DNA from 3 places in the Streptomyces sp. NPDC038280 genome. Region 1 is predicted to be linked to each of the others. Evidence: riboswitches for the same ligand, from Rfam matches in the RefSeq annotation. Region 1 holds a riboswitch; each other region holds the start of a gene.
What was found. Region 1 has a riboswitch for cyclic di-AMP ahead of ACZ7J0_RS01455 (M23 family metallopeptidase). Riboswitches for the same ligand answer to the same signal wherever they lie in the genome.

Region 1 (7,633 bases):
CCACGGCGCGTCCGGGACCTTCGCGGCGGTTGGCTCGAACGGCTCACCGGGCCGGGGCAGGGCGATCCGGGACCCCGTCTGGGCCGCCGCGGCGACCGTGCCCTCACCCGGCTCGGCCCACGGGTGCGGCGCCAGGTTGAAGGTGGCCCAGTGGATGGGCAGCATCACTCCGGTCGGCCTGCCACCCTGCAGATCGAGGTGGGCCCGCATGCCCTCGGCCGGGGTCATGTGGATGTCGGGCCAGTACTCGCTGTACGCGCCGATCTGGATCATGGTGACGTCGAAGGGGCCGTGCGCGGCGCCGATCTCCTGGAAGCCGGGGAAGTACCCGGTGTCGCCGCTGTGGTAGATCCGGTGTTCGGGTCCGGCCACGACCCAGGACGCCCAGAGGGTGTGCTGCTGGTTGCGCAGGCCGCGACCGCAGAAGTGGCGCGCGGGGGTGGCGGTCAGGCGGAGGCCCGCGACCTCGGTGGACTCGTTCCAGTCCAGCTCGCGCAGGCGCGAGGGGGCGACACCCCAGCGCTCCAGATGGGCGCCGACGCCGAGCGGCACGGCGAAGACGGTGTCCGTGCCGGCCAGGGCGCGGATGGTGGGCATGTCCAGGTGGTCGTAGTGGTCGTGGGAGATGACGACGACATCGACCGGGCCGAGGGTGGAGAGCGGTACGGGTACCGGGTGGAGACGCTGGGGCCCGGCGAAGGAGAAGGGCGAGCAGCGCCTGCCCCAGACCGGGTCGAACAGCACGCGAACGCCGTCGATCTCGGCGAGGACGCTGGAATGCCCCATCCACGTGATCCGCAGGCCGGAGGCCGGGGGCTTCGCGAGTTCCGCGAGCGTGGTGGTGTGCACGGGGATCACGCCGAGGGGCGAGCGCCGCGACCGGGCTTCCTTCTGGAAGTAGACCTTCGCGAATTCGACCGAGGAACCCGACGGTCTGTGGCTGGCGGCCACCGGATTCTGGAAGACCCCGTCCGCGAAGTTCGGCGAGCGGCGGATCCGCTCCATCCGCTCTCCCGTGGGGTCCGCGCCGAAGGCCGCGGCCCGCAGCGAGCGAAGCCGGGCACGCAGCGGATGAACAGAGCCAGCGCCGGTCACAGCACCTCCTGGTGTTCGGGGTCGTTCCATTATGGGCGGCGGACGACGCTGGTGGCGTTGTCGCAGGTGAGAGCTGCGTGACAGGGCGGGTGACAGGGCGGCCGGGAGTCGGTCGAGGATTTCCCGGCCGCGATGTCACATCTGACGGTGCCGCATCCGTCTCCTCGGTGAAACGTCACCACGCGACACCCAGGAGGCCCGTCATGGCCCGTATCTCGCTCACCCCGCCCCGCACGCTCTTCTCGCGCGCGATGGAGTGGTACTGCAAGCGGACCTACGGCAAGATCCTCGAACCCGCTCTCGCCCTCAGCCACAACCCGCGCGTCCTCCGCGCGGACCTGCGCTTCGAGCTGGCGGTCGGGAAGTGGAAGGCGCTGGACGCGGATCTCAAGGCCCTGGCCGTGATGGCGGCTGCCGCCTCGATCGGCTGCAGCTGGTGCATGGACTTCGGGCACTGGGAGAACCAGCGGCGCGGTATGGACGCGCGCAAGCTGCGCGAGGTCCCGGTCTGGCGCGACAGCGACGCGTACACCCCGCTGGAGCGGGACGTCCTCGCATACGCGGAGGCGATGACCGCCAACCCTCCGACGGTCGAGGACGCACTCGCCGCGCGGCTGGTCGGGGCGCTGGGCGAGGCCGCGTTCGTGGAGCTGACGGCGATGGTGGCGGTGGAGAACCTGCGGTCGCGGATGAACGCCGCGCTGGGGCTGACGAGCCAGGGCTTCAAGGACCACTGCGAGATCGGCGAGGCCTCCGCGAGCCGTGCGCTCCGTGAGACCGGAGGAATGGGTGAGACGGGTGGGAGCGGTGGCGTCCCTGAGGCAGCCGGCGCCGGTTCGCACTGAGACCGGCCGCGCCGCCGGGGCGGGCCGTCGCCCGCCCCGGCGGCGCGCACCCGAACACCCCAGACCCGCCCCCGAGCCCCGGCGGCACGAGCCCGAGCGGCCCTGGATCAAGCGCCCCCTCGGGGGCCGCGAGCCTCCCGCGCGCTGGGCCCGGGTGGCGCGAGCCGCGGCGTCATGCGACCCGGCGGTCCGCGATCCGCCGGGCCCCCGAGGTCACAGCGGCAGCAGGTCGGGGCGCTTCGGCTCGACGTGGTCGCCGGACGATTCGCCGCGGAGCCTGCGTCCGATCCAGGGCACCAGATACTCGCGCGCCCACTGGATGTCGTCCCGGCGCACTTCGAGGGCGCCCCGCGGAGGCAGCGGCGGCCACGGCTGGTCGGGGTCGGCGGGCACCTCAAGGCCCAGGACCTGGCCGGCGCGCAGGGCGACCCGGGTGTGGCCCTCGGCCGACAGGTGCAGCCGGTCGCTGTCCCAAGCCCGCCTGTCCTGAATGGACTTGAGGGACCACAGGTCGAGGACGGGGCATCCGTACCGGTCGGCGACGGCCCGCACATGCCCGTTGTACGTGGCGATCTTGCCGCGGAGATGACGCAGCAGGGTCACACCGCGCGTGTCGAAACCGGTCGTGACCATCACGGTGCCCACGGCCGAGGTGAGGTCCGCGACGGCGCGCTCGAAGCGTTCGGCGACCTCGTCGGGGTCGGTGCCGGGCCGGATGATGTCGTTGCCGCCCGCGCAGAAGGTCACCAGTTCCGGGGCGAGTTCCTTCGCCCGGGGGACCTGCTCCTCGACGATCTGGTCGAGGAGACGTCCGCGGACGGCGAGGTTGGCGTAGCGGAAGCCGTCGTGGTCCTCCTCCGGAAGCCGGTCGGCGAGGAGGACCGCGAGGCGGTCCGCCCAACCCACATACGTTTCCCCGGGCCCCGGGTCCCCCACCCCTTCGGTAAAGCTGTCGCCGATCGCCGCGTACGAACCGAATACGCCTGTGCCACTGTCTATTGCTCTCGAACGGTCTGCCACGGGACCACATCTTTCCCTTACGGATGTGACCTACGCGACCGTAAGGAGCGGTTGACGGGGCGTGACATATGCCACCGGTCAAGATTCACCCAAGCCGGAATAGACCGAGGCCCGGCACAGAAGTGCCGGGCCTCGGTACGGGATTCGCGCGTGTACCGGGTCAGATGGAGACGCCGTGCTGACGCAGGTACGCGAGCGGGTCGATGTCCGAGCCGTAGCTCGGGCCCGTACGGATCTCGAAGTGCAGGTGCGGACCGGAGGAGTTGCCGGTGGAGCCGGAGAGGCCGATCTGCTGTCCGCCGGTGACGCTCTCACCGGAGGAGACCGAGAGGGACGAGAGGTGGCCGTACTGCGAGTAGCTGCCGTCGGTGTGCTGGATGATGACCTCGTTGCCGTACGCGCCGCCCCATCCGGCGGAGACGACGGTGCCCGGGCCGACGGCCTTGACGGTCGTGCCGGTGGAGGCCGCGAAGTCGACACCGGTGTGGTAGCCGGAGGACCACATGGAGCCGGAGGCGTGGTACGGGGTGGTGACGCTCGGGCCGCTGACCGGGGCGGTGAAGCCGGAGGCCGACGTGGAGTCCGGGGTGGACGCCGAGGTCGAGGTCGAAGGGGCGGACGCGCGGTCACTGCTGCGGGAGCTGCGCGCCGAGTCGTCGGCCTTGGGGGCCGCCTTCGGAGCCGCCTTCGGCGCGGCCTTGGGAGCCGCCTTGTGCGCGGGCTTGGCCTTGGCGGTGGACTTCGCGCCCAGGGTGAGCTTCATGCCGGGGATGATCAGCGCGGGGTTCTCGCCGACGACCTGGCGGTTGTCGTGGTAGAGCTTCTTCCAGCCACCGGCGAGGTGGTGGTCCGCGGCGATCGTCGAGAGGCAGTCACCGGCGACGACGGAGTACGTCTTCGGCGCGGCCTTGGCGGACTGCTGTGCCACGGACTTGGCGGCGGCGACGGTGGTTCCCTGCGTCACGGCCGGGGCGCTCGCCTCGGCGGCGTGCGCTCCGGTCGCGCCGAGAAGCGGAAGGGCGACGACGGCGCCACCCGTTCCGGCGGCGACGAATCCACGCGTGATCGGGTTGGCCTTGGGACGGCGGTGCTTACCCTTCGCGGGCATGGCGAATTCCTCTCCGGCGCCTGCGAGGTGAGCTGTCGGGTTCGGGCTGGAGATGCCCGGTCGCGCTGTGGCGCGCCTTAACCCCGAGCCGCCTCCGGAAATCCGGAATCGGCGTTCTTACCTGGGTCCCCCGCTCCTGCCACACGTGGGTGGGTGTGAATTCCGGACGGTGGCAGGATTCGGCGGTCCATCCGGATTGACGGTGACCGTAGACGAGCCGGTCGGCGCTAACAAGCCATCGCATTCCATCGCGAATGGGCGCTGTGATATCGGCGCGAAATTCCGGTCACCCTCCGTCGACTCCGGATCATCAATCTCCGTCGTGAGCAAGGAATTCGACTTCCGTGTTCCGCCACGGACGGTCACGTTTATGACGCTGCTCACGTGCCCGTACCCATCTCCCGCATTACCGGGGCACGCCATGCCGAACAACTCAATACGGACAGAAGGCTCATTCCATACGCATTGCACTCAACAGCAAATGTTCTGCCGATTGCCGCCAGTTCCTCAGGAACCGGCGTGTCGGGAGGCTCCCGCCGAGATGATTGCCTCAGGAACCGATGTCGTATCGTCGAGGCCGCGCCACGTCGGCGATCAGCGCCGACGGCAGAACACCTCAGGAGCTCTCGTGACGCAGCAGCTGCCGCAGGTCCCGTCGACCGAACCCGAGCTGACCGGAGTCCGGAATTTCCGGGACGTGGGCGGGCTGCCGACCGTGGACGGGCGGACAGTGCGCTATGGGCGGCTCTTCCGCAGCGGGCACCTGGCCCACGCCACCGATGACGACGCGACCTTCCTCGCCGGCCTCGGGCTGCACACGATCTTCGACTTCCGCAACGCCGCCGACCAGAAGGTGGAGGGCCCGGACGTCGCCCTGCCCGGCGTGCGGAACGTGAACATCCCGCTCAACGACCCCGCGGACGGCAAGGAGTTCTGGAAGATGGTCAGCGGTGGCGACCTCGCCCAGCTGCGCTCCCTCCTCGGCGACGGCAAGGCCGCCGCCCGCATGACGCACACGTACCGCGAGATCATCACGGACCGCACCGCCGAGCACAGCCGGGTCCTGCACGCCATGGCCGAGGACAGCGTCCCCGCCCTGATGCACTGCGCGGCCGGCAAGGACCGCGCGGGGCTCTCCATCGCCGTGTCCCTGCTCGCGGTCGGCGTCGAGCGCGAGGCGATCGAGACGGACTACCTCAAGTCGAACGACCCCCACCGCCGCTACAAGGTCCGCCGCAGCAGCACCTCGGCCGAGGCCATGTCCCCGGAGGTCATGGAACTGCTCGGCCCCCTCTTCGACGCACGCGCGGAGTACCTCTCCGCCGCCTTCGACACCATCGAGGCGAACTGGGGCAGCGTCGAGCGGTACCTCTCCGAGGGCCTGAAGCTCACCCCGGAGACCCGCGAGCGGCTGCGCTTCGCCCTCCTCCAGGACTAGCGGTAATCAGGATCGGCGGAAGCGCGGGACCGGCGGGATCCGGCCCTACTGGTTCTGACCGCCGAGCAGGAACAGCAGATAGAGGAACGCCGCGAAGAGGTGTCCGGCGACGAGGTAGGCGAAGAGGCGGATGACCAGCCCCCGGGGGAACTTCTTCTCCTCGGTGGACGGGACAGATGCTGATTTGTCGGACATTCGACGTCTCATTTCATGAGGTCGGCGGCGAGCGTGCGGGTCAGCGGCGCGGCGCTCCGCCACCGAGGCACAGCTCGGTGGCGGGACTCTGCAGCAGGGTGTGGACGAAGAGCAGCGCGGCGCCGCCGCGCGTGGCGGCGCCGATCCGGTGCGGGGTGAGCGAGTCGAAGTGCGCGCTGTCCCCGGGGTCGAGGACGTGGACGGCGTCGCCCAGGGCGAGGCGCACCCTGCCTTCCAGGACGTGGAGCCACTCCTCCCCCGGGTGGACGCGGACGAGGTCGTCCCGGGTGGTGTACGGGACCTGGACGCGCAGCGCCTGCATGGCCCGTCCGGGCCCGCCCGCCTGGTGATAGATCCACCCGTCCGCCTCGGCGGGCTCGGCGCTCCCCGCGCGGACGATGGGATCGCGCTCGGGCGGCACCTCCCCGAGCAGTTCGGAGACGGTCGTGCCGTAGATGCGGGCAAGGGCGAGCAGCATGGGCAGCGAGGGCTGCCGGCGGCCCGTCTCCAGCCGGGAGAGGTGGGCCGGGGAGAGTCCGGCGCGGCGGGCGGCCGTCTCCAGAGTGAGCCCCTGGCGTCGGCGCAGCCCCCTCAGCCGGGGCGCGACGTCGGGGAGGGCCTCCGAGATCAGTTGGTCGTCGGACGCGCCGTCCGACGCGGCGGCGGCCGACCCTCGGTCCGGGACTTCCGCGGACGTCGCAGCCCTGTCCGCCCTTCCGGCAGAATTGCTCATGGGTCCATTGCGCCAGGGTTTTTCCTCAGGGGCAATTTTCTTGCCCCTGAGGCAAACACGCGGCTGGCGATCCGCCGGTTCAGCGCTGCGCGACGGCCTGCTTGACCAGCGTTCTGCCGAAGTCCCACATCAGCCCGCCCCCGCCGTGGGCGTCGTCCATCACGGCGGTGAAGGCTTCGACGAACCGGTCCACGTCCGTGTCGTCGATCACCAGCGGCGGGATCAGCTTGATCACTTCCATGTGGTCGCCGGACACCTGCGTGAGGATCCGGTGCCGCTGGAGCAGCGGGACGACGACCATCTGGGCGAAGAGTCCCTTGCGGGCCGCCTGGAGCATCGTCCAGCGGCTGCGCAGGCCGAGCGACGACGGCCTGCCGAACTCGATCCCGATCATCAGCCCGCGTCCGCGCACGTCGTGGAGCAGTTCGTACCGGGGTACGAGCGCGGCGAGGCGCGAGCGCAGCAGGTCACCGGTGCGACGCGCGTGGGCGACGGTCTCCTCGTTCTCCATCACCGAGAGGACGGCGAGCCCGGCGGCCATGGCCTGGGCGTTCGAGCCGAAGCTGGCCGAGTGGACGAGCACCCGGTCCATCGACGAGTAGACCTTCTTGAAGATCCAGTCCTTGCCGAGGGTGGCGCCGACGGGCACATAGCCGCCGGAGAGCGCCTTGGCGACGCACACCAGGTCCGGTTCGACCCCCATCTCGTGCTGGTAGGCGTAGAAGTCGCCGGTCCTGCCGAGCCCGGTCTGCACCTCGTCGGCGATCAGCAGGGCCTTGTGCCGGCGCAGCAGCTCCTGGGCGGCGCGCAGGAACCCCGGCGGGACCTCGCGCACTCCCTTGCCCTGGATGGGCTCCACGACGAACGCGGCCACGTCGCCCTTCCGCAGCTCCCGCTCCAGGGCGGCGAGGTCGCCGAGCTCGATCGCGGTGTCGGGCAGCAGCGGCGCGAAGCCGTCCCGGAAGCCGCTTTCGCCGTTGACCGAGAGCGAGCCGGTGGTCAGTCCGTGGAAGGCGTGGGCGCAGTAGAGGATCCGCGGCCTCCCGGTGGCGAAGCGGGCGAATTTGAGTGCCGTCTCCACCGCCTCCGTACCGCTGTTGCCGAAGAAGACCCGGTCCAGGTGAGGGCTGTGGGTGAGCAGCTTCTCGGCGAGCAGCCCGGGCAGCGGCTGGCAGTCGAACCGGGTCAGATCGGCGAGC
Region 2 (7,633 bases), on a different contig from region 1:
CGACCGGCGTGTGCGACTACGCGGCGGTGGCGGCGCAGCTGGCCGAGTCCTCCGGCGCGGACATCCGGTACGGCGCGGAGGTGACCACGGTCGACCGGCGCGCCTGGGGCGTGGCGGTGCGGACGGCGTCGGGGCAGATCGTGCGCGGCCGGGTGCTGGTGAACTGCGCCGGGCTCCAGTGCGACCGGGTGGCCCGCCTCGCGGGCGACGACCCCGGGATGCGGATCGTCCCCTTCCGGGGTGAGTACTACGAGCTGAACCGCCCCTCCCTGGTCCGCGGCCTCGTCTATCCCGTGCCGGACCCCGCTTTCCCCTTCCTCGGCGTGCACCTGACGCGGGGCATCGACGGCGGCGTCCACGTCGGACCGAACGCCGTGCCGGCCCTCGCCCGCGAGGGGTACGGCTGGTCCGTGATCCGGCCCCTGGAGGTCGCCGAGACCGTGTCGTGGCCCGGGTCCTGGCAGATAGCCCGACGTCACTGGCGCTACGGCGCCGGGGAGCTGCGCCGCTCCCTGTCGAAGCGGGCCTTCACGGACGCGGTCCGCCGGCTGCTGCCCTCGGTCGAGGAGTCGGACCTGCGCCCGGCGCCCGCGGGTGTGCGGGCCCAGGCGGTCCTGCGGGACGGCACCCTGGCGGACGACTTCCTGATCCGCGAGGCACCGAGGACGGTGCACGTGCTGAACGCCCCCTCTCCCGCGGCGACGGCGTCCCTCCCGATCGGCCGCGAGGTGGCACGGCGGGCGTTGGCCCTGCTGTAGCCGGGCCCCTCGTCCGCTCCTGAGCACTCCTGCGCCGACCCGCCGTAGAATCGGGGCATTGTGTCTGAGCCCCAAGAATCCACAGCCCTCTCCCCCGCCCCGGTCCCCGCGCGTCGCGGCAGCCGTATGTTCGCCGACGGCAGCGGGCCCCAGCCCGACCCCGCCGGGTCGCACCACGAGCGGCGGATCCGCAGCTTCCAGCCGCGCCGCAGCCGGGTCACCGCCGGGCAGGCGGAGGCGCTGCTCAAGCTGTGGCCCTCCTGGGGAATGGACATCGACGGCAAGAGCGTCCTGGATCTGGACGCGATGTTCGACGGGCTTCCGGTCGTCCTGGAGATCGGCTTCGGCATGGGCGAGGCCACCGCGCAGATGGCCGCCGACGACCCCGGCACCGGCATCCTCGCGGTCGACGTCCACACGCCCGGCCAGGGCAACCTGCTCGGCCTCGCCGACCGCAACGGCCTGTCCAACATCCGCGTGGCGAACGGCGACGCGATCATCCTGCTCCGCGAGATGCTCACGGCCGACGCCCTCGACGGCGTCCGGGTGTACTTCCCCGACCCCTGGCCGAAGAAGCGGCACCACAAGCGCCGGCTGATCCAGCCCGAGTTCCTGAGCCTGCTCGCGACCCGGATGAAGCCGGGCGCCGTGCTCCACTGCGCCACGGACTGGGAGGAGTACGCCGAGCAGATGCTCGAGGTGCTCACCGCGCATCCGGACTTCGAGAACACCGCGCCCGACGGCGGCTACGCGCCGCGCCCCGCCTTCCGGCCGCTCACTCGTTTCGAGGGGCAGGGCCTCGACAAGGGCCACGTCGTGCACGACCTCCTGTTCCGCCGGAAGTAACCGGGGACGGCCGTACAGCCGCAGGCAACGGGGCCGGCGAGACGGCCGGTGACGGCCGTACAGCCGCAGGCAACGGGGCCGGCGAGACGGCCGGTGACGGCCGCCTGCGGAAGTCCGTCGCGCGTGTCAGTGGCCCTCGCTAGGGTCATTGGGTGTCTCCTTCGCACGCAGCACAGCATCCGCACCCGCGCCCGGCGGTCCCGGCCTTCGAGGCCGAGCCCTCCTTCGCGGCCGTGCCGGAGCGCGCCCAGTGGCGTTACGCGCCGCGCCGCGCCTTCTGGCGCAGCAGGGTGGTGCGGCTCGTCGCGGTGTTCACCGTTCTCGCCCTGTGCGGGCTGGTGATCCTGGGGATCGTGCGGGAGCAGACCGGCACGGAGGGCTTCCTCGTCGGCCTGGGTCTGGCGACCCTCCCCGTCCCGCTCCTCATGGCCGCGTTCCGCTGGCTGGACCGCGTCGAACCGGGCCCCTGGCGGAATCTGCTGTTCGCCTTCGCCTGGGGGGCGTGCGCCGCCGCGCTCGTCGCGATCCTCGCGAACTCCTTCGCGACCCGCTGGATCGCCACCGCGACCGCCGACCCGTCCTCGGCGGACACCCTCGGCGCCACCGTCATCGCCCCGGTGGTGGAGGAGAGCGCCAAGGCCGCCGCGATCATGATCATCTTCCTGTTCCGGAGACGGGACTTCACCGGACTGGTCGACGGCGTCGTCATCGGCGGCTTCACCGCGACCGGCTTCGCCTTCACCGAGAACATCCTCTATCTGGGCAACGCCTTCGGCGACGACCAGGAGTTCGGCACGAGCGGTCTCGCTTCCGTCACCGCGGCGACCTTCTTCGTGCGGATCGTGATGTCGCCGTTCGCGCATCCCCTGTTCACCGTGCTGACGGGGATCGGGTTCGGCGTCGCGGCGCTCCTCGCCCGCCGTCGGCGCGTCGTACGGACCGTACTGCCCCTGCTCGGACTCGCCCTGGCGATGGGCATGCACGCGCTGTGGAACGGATCGTCGTCGCTGTTCGGCCCCTGGGGCTTCTACGCCGTCTACGGCGCTTTCATGGTCCCGGCCTTCGGGCTGCTGACCTGGCTGGCGATATGGACCCGACAGCGGGAGCTGCGCACGATATCCGGATCGCTGCCCGCGTACGCGGCGGCGGGCTGGCTCTCGCCCGCCGAGCCCCTCGCGCTCTCCTCGATGCGGGCGCGCGGCATGGCCAGGGACTTCGCGGCGCGTACGTACGGACCGGCGGCGGCCCGGGCGGTCGCCGAATACGAAGCCTTCGCGACGAGCCTGGCGTTTCTGCGGCACCGGGCCCACCGGGGCGCGGCCGGCCCGGACTTCATGGCGCGCGAGCAGGAGCTGCTGCACCACCTGTGGCAGCGCAAGGGGATAGCGGCGCCGTCGCTGACGTACGCGGCGCGGGCCACGGGCCGGGTGTGGACGCCGCCGCCGTACCGGGACTACGGCTCCTACAACCCGTACCGCTCCTGACCCTGCGGAGAAACCGGCAGCCATGGCGTCGGGGGGGTGTCGCCAGGCTGCCGGCGTGCGAGGACGCGCCGGTGCGAGCACCGGCGGCCGTCAGGGACTCACGGACGTGGGACCGCGCCGGCCGGGCGGTGCGCTCGGCCGTGCGGTTCGGGGTGAGGCGTGTCAGAGCGTGCGGAGGGGCTGCGGGCGCGGCCGCCGTCAGACGCTGAGGCCCTTGCCCCGGAGCCAGGCGGCGGGGTCGACGCCGTCGCCGCCCGGGGTGTGCACCTCCAGGTGCAGGTGCGGGCCCGTGACATTGCCCGTCGCGCCGACCCGCCCGATGGTCTCGCCGGTCCCGACCGTCTGCCCGGCCCCGACCGTCATCGACGACAGGTGGCAGAACCACACCTCCGTACCGTCCTCCAGCTCCAGGACGATCCGATAGCCGTACGAGCCGGACCAGCCGGCCGACTTGACGGTGCCGCCGTGCACGGCCTTGACCGGGGTGCCCGTCGGGGCCGCGAAGTCGAGACCCGTGTGATAGCCCGAGGACCACATCGATCCGGACTGGCCGAAGGTGGAGGTGATCGTGTACGAGGAGGTCGGAAGCGAGTAACTCGCGGCCAGTTCGGCCAGCCGCTCCGCCTCGGCCTTGGCCGCGGCTTCCGCGTCCGCCTTCTTCTTCGCCTCGGCCGCGGCCTTCTGCGCGGCCGTCTGCTGCGCCTTCGCCTCGGCGGCGGCCTGCTCGGCGGCGGACTTCTCCGAGGCCGCCTTCGCCTCCGCGTCGGCGGACGCCTTCTGCTGCTCGGCCTGCTGAAGGATCCGGGCGCGCAGTGCCTCGCCCGCGTCGGCGCCGGTGCGCTGCCCGGGGCCGGCGTCAGTGGTCAGGGAGGCGGTGGTGAGGGGCGCGGCGTTCTGCCCGTCGGTGTTCTCGCCGTCCTCCGCGTCCCCCATCAGGGAACCGATGCCCGGCAGGGAGGAGGCGTCCGGCACATGATCCGTGATCGCGTCCGGGAGGTCGGGCAGCGATATGGAGACCGGCGGCTTGTCCTGCGCGGTGGCCATGCCGGCCCCGCCGACGGCCGCGATGACACCGACGCCGAGGACGGTGGAGCTGCGGGCGAAGTTGGAGCGCTGCTTGGCAACGCGGTGCCGGCCACGCACGGGGCGGACGGAGTCCTCGGTGGGATTCCATTCCTCCCACACCGTGTCGGTGCCCGCGCCCGCGGCACCCGAGGCACCGAACGAGTCGAAGGGGGCTTCGGGGGCAGGGGTGTTGGACGCCACGGAGGCGTACTCCTTTCCTTCCTTATCGCCTACCGGGTTAGCTGACGGGTTCGGAGCAGGAAGGTCTCCTACGGGCCCAATTCGACCCGATTCACCCCAAGGTGGTGGTTCCCCGGTTCCCTTGCGGAATTCGGCGCGTGCGCACGGTGCCGCCTCTTGCGACGGTTGTGACGACCGCACTGCGTTATCGAACGTTAATAGACGCGGGGACCGGATTCCAAGCTGTTCCCCTTGATCATTCCCCGCCCCCACCAGGACTTATGAGTGGCAACCAGGCGCAATCGGGCGAGTTGAGGACCCGCCCTCCGGCCGCCGGAAACCCACCCGATCTGATCGTTCGTCAACTGTTATGCGCAGGGGTGTCCTTCGACTACGCACCGTGTGCGCCGTCGGTTACGGCACGACGGGCATCGTCCTGCGCCGCGCGGGCTGGCCCTCCCCCGGCCTGCTCACCGCGAGCAGCGCCATGTCGTCGTTCGAGCCGCCGCCCGTGTACCGCCGTACGTCGTCCACCAAAGCGTCGAGCAGTTCCCCGGGCCCGGGGAAGATCCGCCCCGCCAGCCGCGCGGCGGGGTCGTAGAAGACGCCGTTCGCGTCGCGCGCCTCGGACAGTCCGTCCGTGTAGAGCAGCAGGGTCGCGCCCGGCGGGTACGGCGCCTCGTCGGCCCGGTCCGGCCACGCCGCCAGGTCGCCCATGCCCAGCGGCAGCGCCGGCTCGGACGGCTCCACCCGGCCGAGGCCCCCGTCGGCGTACAGCAGCAGCGGCTCCGGATGGCCGCGGTTCACGACGCGCAGCACGCCGGCCCCCCGTGGGATCTCGGCGAGCACGGCCGTCGTGAACCCCTCGAAGGCGTCCAGGTCGTCCCGGCGGGCGCCCTCCCGGGTGAGCGCCCGTTCCAGCCGTTGCGCCACCCCCTCCAGGGTTCTCTCCTGCTCGGCGGCCTCCCGGAACGCCCCGATGACGATGGCCACCGCCTCCACGGCGTCGAGCCCCTTGCCGCGTACGTCCCCGACGACGAGCCGGACCCCGTACGGCGTGTCCTGCACCGCGAAGAGGTCCCCGCCGATGAACGCGTCCGCCTGCGCCGCCTCGTACCGCGCGGCGATCTGCAGTCCGCTGATCCGCTCGGCGGGAACGGGCAGTACCGCCCGTTGAGCGGTCTCGGCGATCACCCGCGCGGACGCCAGCCGTTCACCGCTGCGCCGGACGACCCGGTTGACGAGCAGGGCCAGCGCGGAGACCGTGAACACGGTGAGGATCTCGGTCAGTGCCGGGACCCTGCCGATCGTGCCGTTGTAGATGTGCAGTCCGAGAACGGCGGCCAGGGCGGCGAGGCCGGTGACCAGGGTCGTCCGCAGGGAGAAGAACGGCGCCGCGATCAGCGGGGCGGCCGAGAAGAGCGGAGCGGCGGTGAAGGTGGGCGGGGTCGCCAGGTCGTAGACGACCCCGCCGACGATCAGAAGCGCGGGCAGCGCCCGGATGAACCGGCGCGCCCGCTCGCTCCGGGTCGGGCCTCCCCGTCCTCCGTCGGTGCCGCCGCCCCGCGATGGTCGCCCCACCTGTGCTCTCCCTGCCCGGTCCGCCTTGGAGTCGCCCCGCGGAAGGCGAGGGACGGCTGCGGACGGTACCGCGCCCCACCCAGGCTGGCCGTAGCCGCGCCGCGCGGCGACTCGCCATCGGCCAACCGGGGAAGGGTCCACCCACCCGGACCACCCACCCGGACCACCGGGCCCCCCACCGCCAACCCACCCGGACCACCCGACCAGCGCTCCGGGCCCCCGACCACCCGACCGGCACTCCGAGGCCCGCGGCCCGGCGTTCGCGCGGACTCAGGCCCCCTCCCGCACCCCCTCGCCCGACTCCTCCTCCGCCTCTTCGCGCGGCTTTCCGGGCGCGAGCCGCCCGCCCCGCGCGAGCGCCGCCACCGCTCCCGCGCAGCCGAGCCCCACCGCGCACAGCACCAGCCACGGCAGGGCCGGCCACCCGCCCACGCCGAGCAGCGCGCCCGTGCCGAGGTTCCCGAGGGTGATGCCGATCCCGCAGACGGTGTTGTAGAGGCCGTAGTGCGTGGCCGGCCACCGGCCGCCGGACAGCGCGACGACGGTGTCCATCTCAAACGGGTAGAGGACGGCGTTCCCGACCGCGAGAACCGCAGCACACAGCAACAGTCCGGTGATCCCGCCGACCGCGACCGGCAGCAGGAAGGCGGCGCCCAGCAGCGCGAGCCCGGCCACCAGACACCGCTGCCGGGACCACCGCCGCTTGCACCAGTCCGTGATCCGCAGCTGGCCGCCCAGGGTGACCAGCGCGGAGACGACGAAGATCGCGGTGGTCGCGGCGGTCGACCCGGCCGCCAGGGGCAGGGCGAGATAGACCTGGAAGGACAGGACGTACGACCCGGTCATGGCCAGCGCGAAGAGCAGGAACGGCCGATTGGCCAGGACCGTCCGGAACTGCCCCCGCTCCTCGTCCCGCTCCTCCGGCCCCGTCCCGGCCGTCCGTACCGGCAGATGCCGCAGCTGTACGAGCGTCAGCGCGGCGAAGAGCAGCGCGGCCACCGCGCACGTCAGCCGGAAGGACACCCCTGTCAGCGCCACCCCGATCAGCGGCCCGAGCAGAATCCCCGCCTGGTAGTACGTGTTGAAGAGCGCGAACGCCTCGACGCGCCGTTCCCCCGCCTCCGCCGCCAGATAGGCGCGTACCGCCGGGTTGAACAGCGCTCCCGCGAGTCCGGTGGCCACCGACGCCACGAGCAGCACCGGCAGCGACTGCGCGAAGGCGAGGGCCCCGAAACCGGCCGTGCGCAGGGCGCACCCGGCCACGATCAGCGGTTTGAAGCCGAGCCGGTCGGCGAGCGCGCCGCCGACCAGGAACATGCCCTGCTGGGAGAGGTTCCGGGCGCCGAGGACCAGGCCGACCGCCCACGCCGCCATGCCGAGGCCGTCGGCCAGGTGCGCGGCGAGGTAGGGCATCAGCATGTAGAAGCCGAGGTTGATGGTGAGCTGGTTGGCGAAGAGGAGCCGTACGGCCGGATCGAAGCTGCGGCTCTGCCGCAGGATCCGCCTCAACGGACGCGCTCCAGCGCGCGCCGCGTCCAGCCGTCGACCTCGTCGGCGGCGTGGTACGCGGCGGGCTCGGACCGTACGGGCCCGTCGAGGAGCCCGTGCAGGGCGCAGAAGTCGTCGCTGAAGACGGTGTCGAAGTAGCGCTGTGGGCCGTCGGGGAAGACGGCGGCGATCCGGGTCCCGCGCGGCCGGGTGCGGGCCAGCCAGCCCGCG
Region 3 (7,633 bases), on a different contig from region 1:
CCTGCTTCTCGGCGAGACCGGACAGCGTCAGAGCCAGGGCGCCGTGGCCGGCCGCGCGCAGTTCCGGCACCACGTCGTCCCATGCCCACGATCCCAGCCAGGCGCCTGCCACCAGTACGAAGTTCGTCATACCGGCAACGTAGCCGAGGGGTACGACACTCCTCGGCGGGCACTCGTAGGGGGGCACTCCTTGTCGCGCACTCCAGGGCGGGCACTCCCTGCGGACCGGCGGACGGCCGTTCGAGCGGTCGGATTCATCGCGCGCACATGTCCTCATCCCGCTCCGTACGCCGAGGCGTCATCCATCCGCACCACTCTCCCGACCGTGAACGTCATGTCCCCGACATGCAGGAGAATCTCTGTGACCAGGCTCCGCCCCTTCCGTTCGGCCGCGCTCGTGGTCGGCACGGCCCTGACGGCACTGGCCGCGACCGTCCCCGCCGCCGCGCACTCCGCGGGTTCGCTGCCGGTTGTCGTCGCCCGCGCGGAGACGGCCACGCTGTACGACGACGAGGCGGGCGACAACGCCAACGCGGACGACCCGGCCATCTGGCGCAACCCCGCCGACCCGGACCGCAGCCTCGTCATCGCCACGGCCAAGGAGGGCGGGCTGCGCGTCTACGACCTGGACGCCCGCCAGGTGCAGTCGATCCCCGCCCCTCCCCCGCCGGGACCGGACGACGCTCCGGGCCGCTTCAACAACGTCGACCTCATCCACGGTCTGCGGCTGCCGTCCGGCCGCGTCGACGTGACGGTGACCACGGATCGCGGTCACGACCGGCTCCGGATCCATCGCATCACCCCGGGCCGGCCGGGCGGCCCGCTCACGGAGATCACCGACCCGTCCGCCCCGCCGGTCTTCTCCTCCGGTCAGGAAGAGATCAACGACCAGCAGACCGCCTACGGCCTCGCCACCTGGACCGACCCGTCGACCAGGCGCTCGTACGCGCTGGTGAGCCGCCGCAACCGCACGACGGTGGCCCTCCTGGAGCTGGTCGCCACGCCCGCGGGCACGGTGACGTACCGCAGGATCCGCGCCCTCGATCTCCCCTCTGCCTTCCGCCTGCCGAACGGCACTTCATGGTCGCCCTGTGCCGAGCCGGGTGAACTCCCGCAGGTCGAGGGCATGGTCGTGGACCCGGCCAACGGCATGCTCTACGCCGGGCAGGAAGACGTCGGGATCTGGCGGCTGCGTGCCGATCTCACCGGCACCCCGAAGCTGGTGGACAAGGTCCGTGAGTACGGCGTGCCGGGTGTGTACGACGAGAAGACCGAGGAGTGCGTCAACGGGAACGATCCCGGCTACGGCGGCCCCCACCTCGCGGCCGACGTCGAGGGGCTCACTCTGCTGACCGAGCCCGACGGGGACGGCTACCTGCTCGCGTCCAGCCAGGGCGACAACACCTTCGCCGCTTACGACCGGGAAGTCGCCGACGCGAACGAGTACGAGGGCGGCTTCCGTGTCGCCGCCGGCCGGACTCTCGATGGCTCCGAGGAGTGCGACGGCGCCGCCGTCCTGAACGCGCCGCTGGGCAGGAGGTACCCGCACGGTCTCCTTGTCGTCCAGGACGGTCACGACACCCCGGCGGACGGGACGCGTGAGGCCACCGGCTTCAAGTTCGTGGACCTCGGGGACGTCCTGGAGGGCATCGACGACTGACGCCGCAGGCGGGGCGCCGGCGCCGGGACCCGCGGGCGGGAGCCCCGGCCCCGGCGCCGCCCCCTCCGGAAACGCCGACAGGACGTCCTCGCGAGGAGGGCGTCCTGTCGGCGGGTCCGCCTCGGCGTGCTGAGGCGTGGGGGTACTAGTACGGGCCGTTCACGTTGTCGATCGAGCCGTACCGGGCGGCCGCGTAGTTGCACGCGGCGGTGATGTTGGCGACCGGGTCGTAGGAGTCCATCGACGTACCGGGCACGTGGTAGGTCTGGAAGGTCGGGTCGATCACCTGGAGCAGGCCCTTGGACGGGATGCCGGCCATGGCGTTGGAGTCCCAGTTGTTGATGGCCAGCGGGTTGCCCGAGGACTCGCGCATGACGTTGCGGTGGATGCCGTCGTACGAGCCGGGGATGCCGTGCTTGGCCATGATGTCCAGCGACTCCCTGATCCAGCCGTCGAGGTTGTCGGGGTAGGTCGTGGCGGACTCCGCGGCCGCGGGGGCCGCGCTCAGGGTGCTCGGCCGCGTGGAGCGGTCGGCGCGGTCGGGCTCGGCGGAGCGCTTCGGCGTCTTGGCCTTGGCCTTCGCCTTCGCCGCCTCCGACGCGGAGGGCTCAGCCGCGATCGTCAGCTTGAGGCCCGGGCGGATCAGGGACGGGTTACCACCGATGGCCCTGCGGTTGTCCTGGTAGAGCCGCTTCCAGCCGCCGGTGAGCGAGTGCTCGGTAGCGATCTTGGAGAGGGAGTCACCGGGGACCACGCGGTAGATCCCGGGCCCTGCCTTCTTGGCGGCGGCCTTCGGCGCGGCCGCGACCGTCGACGTGACGCTGCTCTGTGCGGTGGCGGACTGCGCCGCGTTCGGCGCGGCACCGGCTGTGGTGGCGCCGATCACCGGAAGAACGAGCGCGGCACCACCGGTGCCCGCGACGGCGATACCTCGGGCGAGCGAGTTCTTCTTGGGGCGGCGGTGCTTTCCCTTTGCGGGCATGTCGAATTCCTCTCCGGCGCCTGCGAGGTGAGCTGTCGGGTCGGACTGGAGATGCCCGGCCGCAGTGGCTGCGACTTCACCCCAAGACGTTCCGGATTTCCGGATCGACGGCTTACCTGGGTCCCCCGCTCCTGCCGTGGGTGAGTGGGTTCGGATTCCGGAAGGCGGCAGGATTCGGCGGTCCATCCGGATTGACCGTGACGTTAAGCGAGAGAGACGCGGCGAGACAAGGCCAGAATTCACGACCGCATTCGAAATGAGCGGGGAAGATCGCGAAAAGCATGCCATCGGACCTGAAGCCGGAACTCAACTCTCTTTCCGCAGAACAGTTCTGGGCGGAGCCCTCATTCGCCCTCACGATCGGTGACGTGACTGACATCACCTCGCGTCGCTGCGGGAAGGACCTTTGCCACAACAGGAGTTGAGCATGCGAAAAGTCCGCATAAGACCGTCTCATTCATGTCTTAATGGGCAATAGACGCAAACCGACGATAGGGGCAATATCGGACGCAAGCGGGCATTCGCCCCTCGTCCGGGACGGGTCCGCTCCCTCACGCTGCCTGCCGTCTGTGCCTCCGGGAGGGGTCCGGGCGGTCCCGCGAATGACAAATGTCATCCCTTCCTCTGATGCGAGTCGTCCTGTCGGAGGACGGCAGCACAGAGCCCCGCGAATGAGGATGGAGGCGCCGTGCGCGCGGTGCGCGCGAGCCGAGAGAACGGGGCTTTTCCCATGCGCTTAACCGAGCCGGGCGGCCGCCCGAGCCGTCGGAGAGTTCGACTCGCGACCGCTGTGGCGTCAGCAACTCTGCTGTCGCTCACCGTCGGTGTACTCCCTGCCCACGCCACACCCCCCAAGTCCGCCCCCTCCGCCCGGTTCGCGGAGGCCGCCGCCCCGGCGGCGCATCTCCCCGAGCTCGACCGCAAGGCGCTGCGCGCATCGCTGGAGGCGTTCCACCGGGCGGGAATGTACGGCGCCTATTCGGCGGTCCGGGAAGGATCCGAGGAGTGGCGGGGGGCGGTGGGCGTCGCCGACGTGACGACCGATCGCCCGATGCGGCCCGATTTCGAGCACCGGATCGGGAGCATCACCAAGACGTTCACCTCGGTCGCCGTCCTCCAACAGGTGGGCAACGGACGCATCGACCTGGACGCGCCGATCGGCCGCTATCTTCCGGAGCTGATTCCGGGAGAGCGAGGTCAGAAGGTGACCGTCCGGATGCTGCTCAACCACACGAGTGGCATTGCCGATTACATCCTGCCCGCGTTTCCCGGCCTGGTGGAGAACCCCGGAAAGACACTCGACGAGAACCGCTTCCGCCATGTGGCTCCGGAGGAACTCGTCCGTCTCGGTCTCGCGGCCCCGCCGGTCGCGGAGCGCGGCACGCACTCCTACTCGAACACGAACTACATCATCGCCGGACTGCTGCTGAAGAAGGTCACCGATCAGGAGCCGGAGAAGTACATCGCCCAGCACGTCATCCGCAAAGCCGGCCTCCGCCACACCTACTTCCCGCGCTCCCCGTACATCTCCGGACCGCACGCCAGGATGTACGAGTCGATGTACGGCTATATCGATCCGCCCCGCGACTACAGCGTCTACGACATGTCATGGGGTGGCACCGCAGGTGCGATGGTGTCGACGATGGCCGACCTCAACGACTTCTACCGCCGCTTGCTCGGCGGAAAGCTGCTCGGCGCCGCCGAGTTGCGGGAGATGAAGACGACCGTCCCGGCCTACGAGCCGGAGCCGGGCCAGGAGGCGCGCATGCGCTACGGCTTGGGTCTGTACACCCTGCAGATGCCCGGAGGCGGCTGGTACTGGGGGCACGACGGGGGCGTCTTCGGTGCCGGAACCTGGGCCCTGTCCACCGAGGACGGCCGCCGCCAGGTCGCCATCGGCTACAACCTGATGAAGTACGAGCGGTACGACGACCAGAACAAGCCGAAGCCGGACCCGATCGGCGACGCGCTGGTCGGCTACGTCGACGGCGCCCTCAGCGGCCGGGCGAAGCCCCGGCTGCGACAGCCGGGGCCCGGCACACCGCTCTCGACCCATCCCTTCGTCACGCCGGAACAGCTGCGCGGCTGAAGGGCTTCCGCGGGGTGATGACGACCGCCCCCGCCGCGGTCGTCATCACCCGCACAGCGGCGCGTACTACGCCCAGGGGCCGGCCTCCTGGGTGGGGACATCGCCTCCCGCGACGCCGTCGACGGTCTCCTCCATCAGCGAACCGACGGAGGCGTCCGGGAGGTGGTCGAGGCCGGTGGTGTCGGCCGACGCGGAGGGGGGCGGGGTGACGAGGGCCGTGACAATGCCTGCGGCGAGGGATGCGACGGCGAGCATGCTGCGCTTCTTCATGCCCGGTTCAACTGCTGACGCCCGCTCGGGTCACGGTCGGATACCGGCGGCAGAGCGGAAGCCGGGGGCGTCGTCTATGTCGATGTCCCGGTGGCGTCCCGCTCCAGCAGGTTCTTGAGCGCCTGCTCGTTCTTCGGCATCTCCTTGCGGGCGAACGGGCGGATCACGAACGGGACGAGGACCTTCCGATGCCGTGCGACTCGAAGTCGATGGACAGGGTCAGGCGGGAGCGCTCGCCGTTGTCGAGCGGTTCGATCGTGCCCTGCACGTCTCCGCGGACCGGGCCGTCGACTCCGTGCAGGTGCCACCTTCTCGGCGGGTCGAACTCCGTGACCTCCATCGTCATGGGGAACTCCCGGCGACCGACCCGGCGCCGCACGGCGACACGGGAGCCCACCGTGAGCGGCGCGTCGCTCATCGGCCGGGCCGACACGGCGCTCTCCTGCCATTCAGGCAGATGGGTCGGGTCGGTCACATACGAGAAGACCTCTTCGGGGCGACGGGAAATGTCGATGCTTTCCCTGATCACTGCTATGCACCCTCTCACGCCCCCCTTTGTTGTCTCTTCATACGAATGATCCCACCTGGGAGCGCCCGGCGCCATGGGGCGGCCGGGGTCGGGAAGAGGTGCGTGAAGAGGGCCCGGACTCCGAGGCCGGGGCGGTGCTCAGCCCTCCTGGAAGACCGCGATGACATTGCCCGCCGGGTCCGTGAACCAGGCGACGGTCGGACCGCCCTCAGTGCGGACGATGCCCTTGTCGTCCGCGTCGAAGTCGGGGTACCGCTCGAACCGCACGCCGCGACCGGCCAGCTCGTCCACGGCCGCCTCGATGTCGTCGACGGTGAAGTTGAGGACCGTGAAGCTCGCCGGGGTGTGCTTCTCCTTGGGGTAGACCATCACCTTCCCGCCGCCCTCGAGGGTCAGGTGGAGCATCCTCATGTCCTCCCGGCCGCCCTCCTCCACCGCGAGTCCGAGCGTGTCGCCGTAGAACTGCCGGGCCTTCGCGATGTCGTCCACCGAGAAGCTGCTGAACGCCTTCGTATTGCGGAACATGGCCGTCATTCCCTTCCAGCACGAGCCGATTGACCGCCTGCCAGGCCACACCATGGGCCACCGCGCCGTGACCGGCGCCACGCCGCAGCGGCCAGATGCGTCCCCGGAATCACCCTCCCGGGCACCCAACAGCGCCGGACGTCTCTTGACTTCACAAGACCCCCGGGCCACATTCCCCTGACACGGCATCAGGACCGTGGCTCCCCGGGCGTTCGCCTCCCCGTGGCCCACGCGCCCGCGCCCCGTACGTCACCGTCCCGAGTCCCCGACCGCTGGAGCTCACCATGCCCGAGAGCGCGGATTCCGTGAGCGAGACAGCGAACCGCCCCACGCGACGGCGGTTACTGGGTGCCACGGGCGCCGGGGTCGTCCTCGCCGCCGGTGGCCTGGCCGGAGGGCGGGCGTACGGCGCGACTCCACCCCCCGTGGCCGGCGAGTACGACGTCGTCGTGGTCGGTGCGGGAGCGGCGGGCATGACCGCGGCGCTGACCGCGGCCTCGCGGGGGCTACGCACCGTCGTCGTCGAGAAGGCGCCCACGTACGGAGGGTCGGCGGCCCGCTCGGGCGCCGCCGTCTGGATACCGAACAACCAGGTGCTCCGGGCCGCCGGTGTTCCCGACACGCCGCAGAAGGCCGCCACGTATCTCGCCGCGGTCGTCGGCGAAGAGGTCTCCGCGGAGCGTCAGCGGGCCTTCCTCACCCATGGCCCGGACATGATCTCCTTCGTCATGTCCCACAGCCCGTTGCGCTTCCGGTGGATGGACGGATACAGCGACTACTACCCGGAGCTCCCCGGCGGTCTTCCGGGAGGCCGGTCCATCGAACCCGACCAGCTGGACGGCACCCTTCTGGGCCCCGAGCTGGCCCGGCTGAATCCCCCGTACCTGTCCGTCCCGGCCGGCATGGTCGTCTTCGGGGCCGACTACAAGTGGCTGGCGCTGTCCGCCGTCAGCGCCAAGGGCGCGGCCGTCGCCACGCAGGCGCTCGCCCGGGGCGCCGAGGCCGCGCTGCGTGGGGAGAAGCCGCTCACCATGGGGCAGGCGCTGGCAGGGGGCCTGCGCGCCGGACTGCTGGCGGCCGGAGTACCGGTCCTGCTCAACACCCCGCTGACCGATCTGTACCTGGAGAACGGCGTCGTCACCGGAGTGATCGTGTCGAAGAGCGGCGCACCCGCCCTGGTGAGGGCGCGACGCGGGGTCATCGTGGGGTCGGGCGGCTTCGAGCACAACGCGGCGATGCGCGCGCAGTACCAGCGGCAGCCGATCGGCACCGCGTGGACGGTCGGGGCGAAGGAGAACACCGGCGACGGCATCCGGGCCGGTCTGCGTGCCGGCGCCTCGCTCGACCTGATGGAGGACGCGTGGTGGGGGCCGGCTCTTCCGGTACCGGGCGACCCGTACTTCTGCCTCGCCGAGCGCACCCTGCCGGGCGGCCTGATCGTGAACGCGGCCGGCGGCCGGTTCGTCAATGAGGCCGCCCCGTACAGCGATGTCGTGCACGTCATGTACGAACGGCACACCAACGCGCCGCACATTCCGGCCTGGCTGATCGTCGACCAGAACTACCGCAATCGCTATC

Region 2: another riboswitch for cyclic di-AMP. It lies ahead of ACZ7J0_RS14735 (M23 family metallopeptidase); the one in region 1 lies ahead of ACZ7J0_RS01455 (M23 family metallopeptidase).
Region 3: another riboswitch for cyclic di-AMP. It lies ahead of ACZ7J0_RS24840 (transglycosylase SLT domain-containing protein); the one in region 1 lies ahead of ACZ7J0_RS01455 (M23 family metallopeptidase).

The regions. Positions count from the first base shown of each region.
Region 1 is NZ_JBVJYZ010000001.1:323,622-331,254, forward strand. It holds gene ACZ7J0_RS01440 (MBL fold metallo-hydrolase) at 1-1,095, opposite strand, end outside; gene ACZ7J0_RS01445 (carboxymuconolactone decarboxylase family protein) at 1,299-1,940, shown strand; gene ACZ7J0_RS01450 (SGNH/GDSL hydrolase family protein) at 2,154-2,960, opposite strand; gene ACZ7J0_RS01455 (M23 family metallopeptidase) at 3,121-4,068, opposite strand; cyclic di-AMP (ydaO/yuaA leader) riboswitch at 4,071-4,230, opposite strand; gene ACZ7J0_RS01460 (tyrosine-protein phosphatase) at 4,697-5,506, shown strand; gene ACZ7J0_RS01465 (DUF6126 family protein) at 5,552-5,701, opposite strand; gene ACZ7J0_RS01470 (helix-turn-helix domain-containing protein) at 5,742-6,434, opposite strand; gene ACZ7J0_RS01475 (aspartate aminotransferase family protein) at 6,514-7,633, opposite strand, start outside.
Region 2 is NZ_JBVJYZ010000005.1:329,979-337,611, reverse strand. It holds gene lhgO (L-2-hydroxyglutarate oxidase) at 1-758, shown strand, start outside; gene trmB (tRNA (guanosine(46)-N7)-methyltransferase TrmB) at 885-1,604, shown strand; gene ACZ7J0_RS14740 (PrsW family intramembrane metalloprotease) at 1,757-3,088, shown strand; gene ACZ7J0_RS14735 (M23 family metallopeptidase) at 3,287-4,354, opposite strand; cyclic di-AMP (ydaO/yuaA leader) riboswitch at 4,366-4,500, opposite strand; gene ACZ7J0_RS14730 (PP2C family protein-serine/threonine phosphatase) at 4,748-5,914, opposite strand; gene ACZ7J0_RS14725 (MFS transporter) at 6,185-7,423, opposite strand; gene ACZ7J0_RS14720 (PLP-dependent cysteine synthase family protein) at 7,420-7,633, opposite strand, start outside.
Region 3 is NZ_JBVJYZ010000014.1:7,775-15,407, reverse strand. It holds gene ACZ7J0_RS24850 (alpha/beta fold hydrolase) at 1-130, opposite strand, end outside; gene ACZ7J0_RS24845 (phytase) at 335-1,660, shown strand; gene ACZ7J0_RS24840 (transglycosylase SLT domain-containing protein) at 1,806-2,642, opposite strand; cyclic di-AMP (ydaO/yuaA leader) riboswitch at 2,645-2,799, opposite strand; gene ACZ7J0_RS24835 (serine hydrolase domain-containing protein) at 3,433-4,731, shown strand; gene ACZ7J0_RS24830 (hypothetical protein) at 4,798-5,001, opposite strand; gene ACZ7J0_RS24825 (SRPBCC family protein) at 5,165-5,530, opposite strand; gene ACZ7J0_RS24820 (VOC family protein) at 5,669-6,055, opposite strand; gene kstD (3-oxosteroid 1-dehydrogenase) at 6,340-7,633, shown strand, end outside.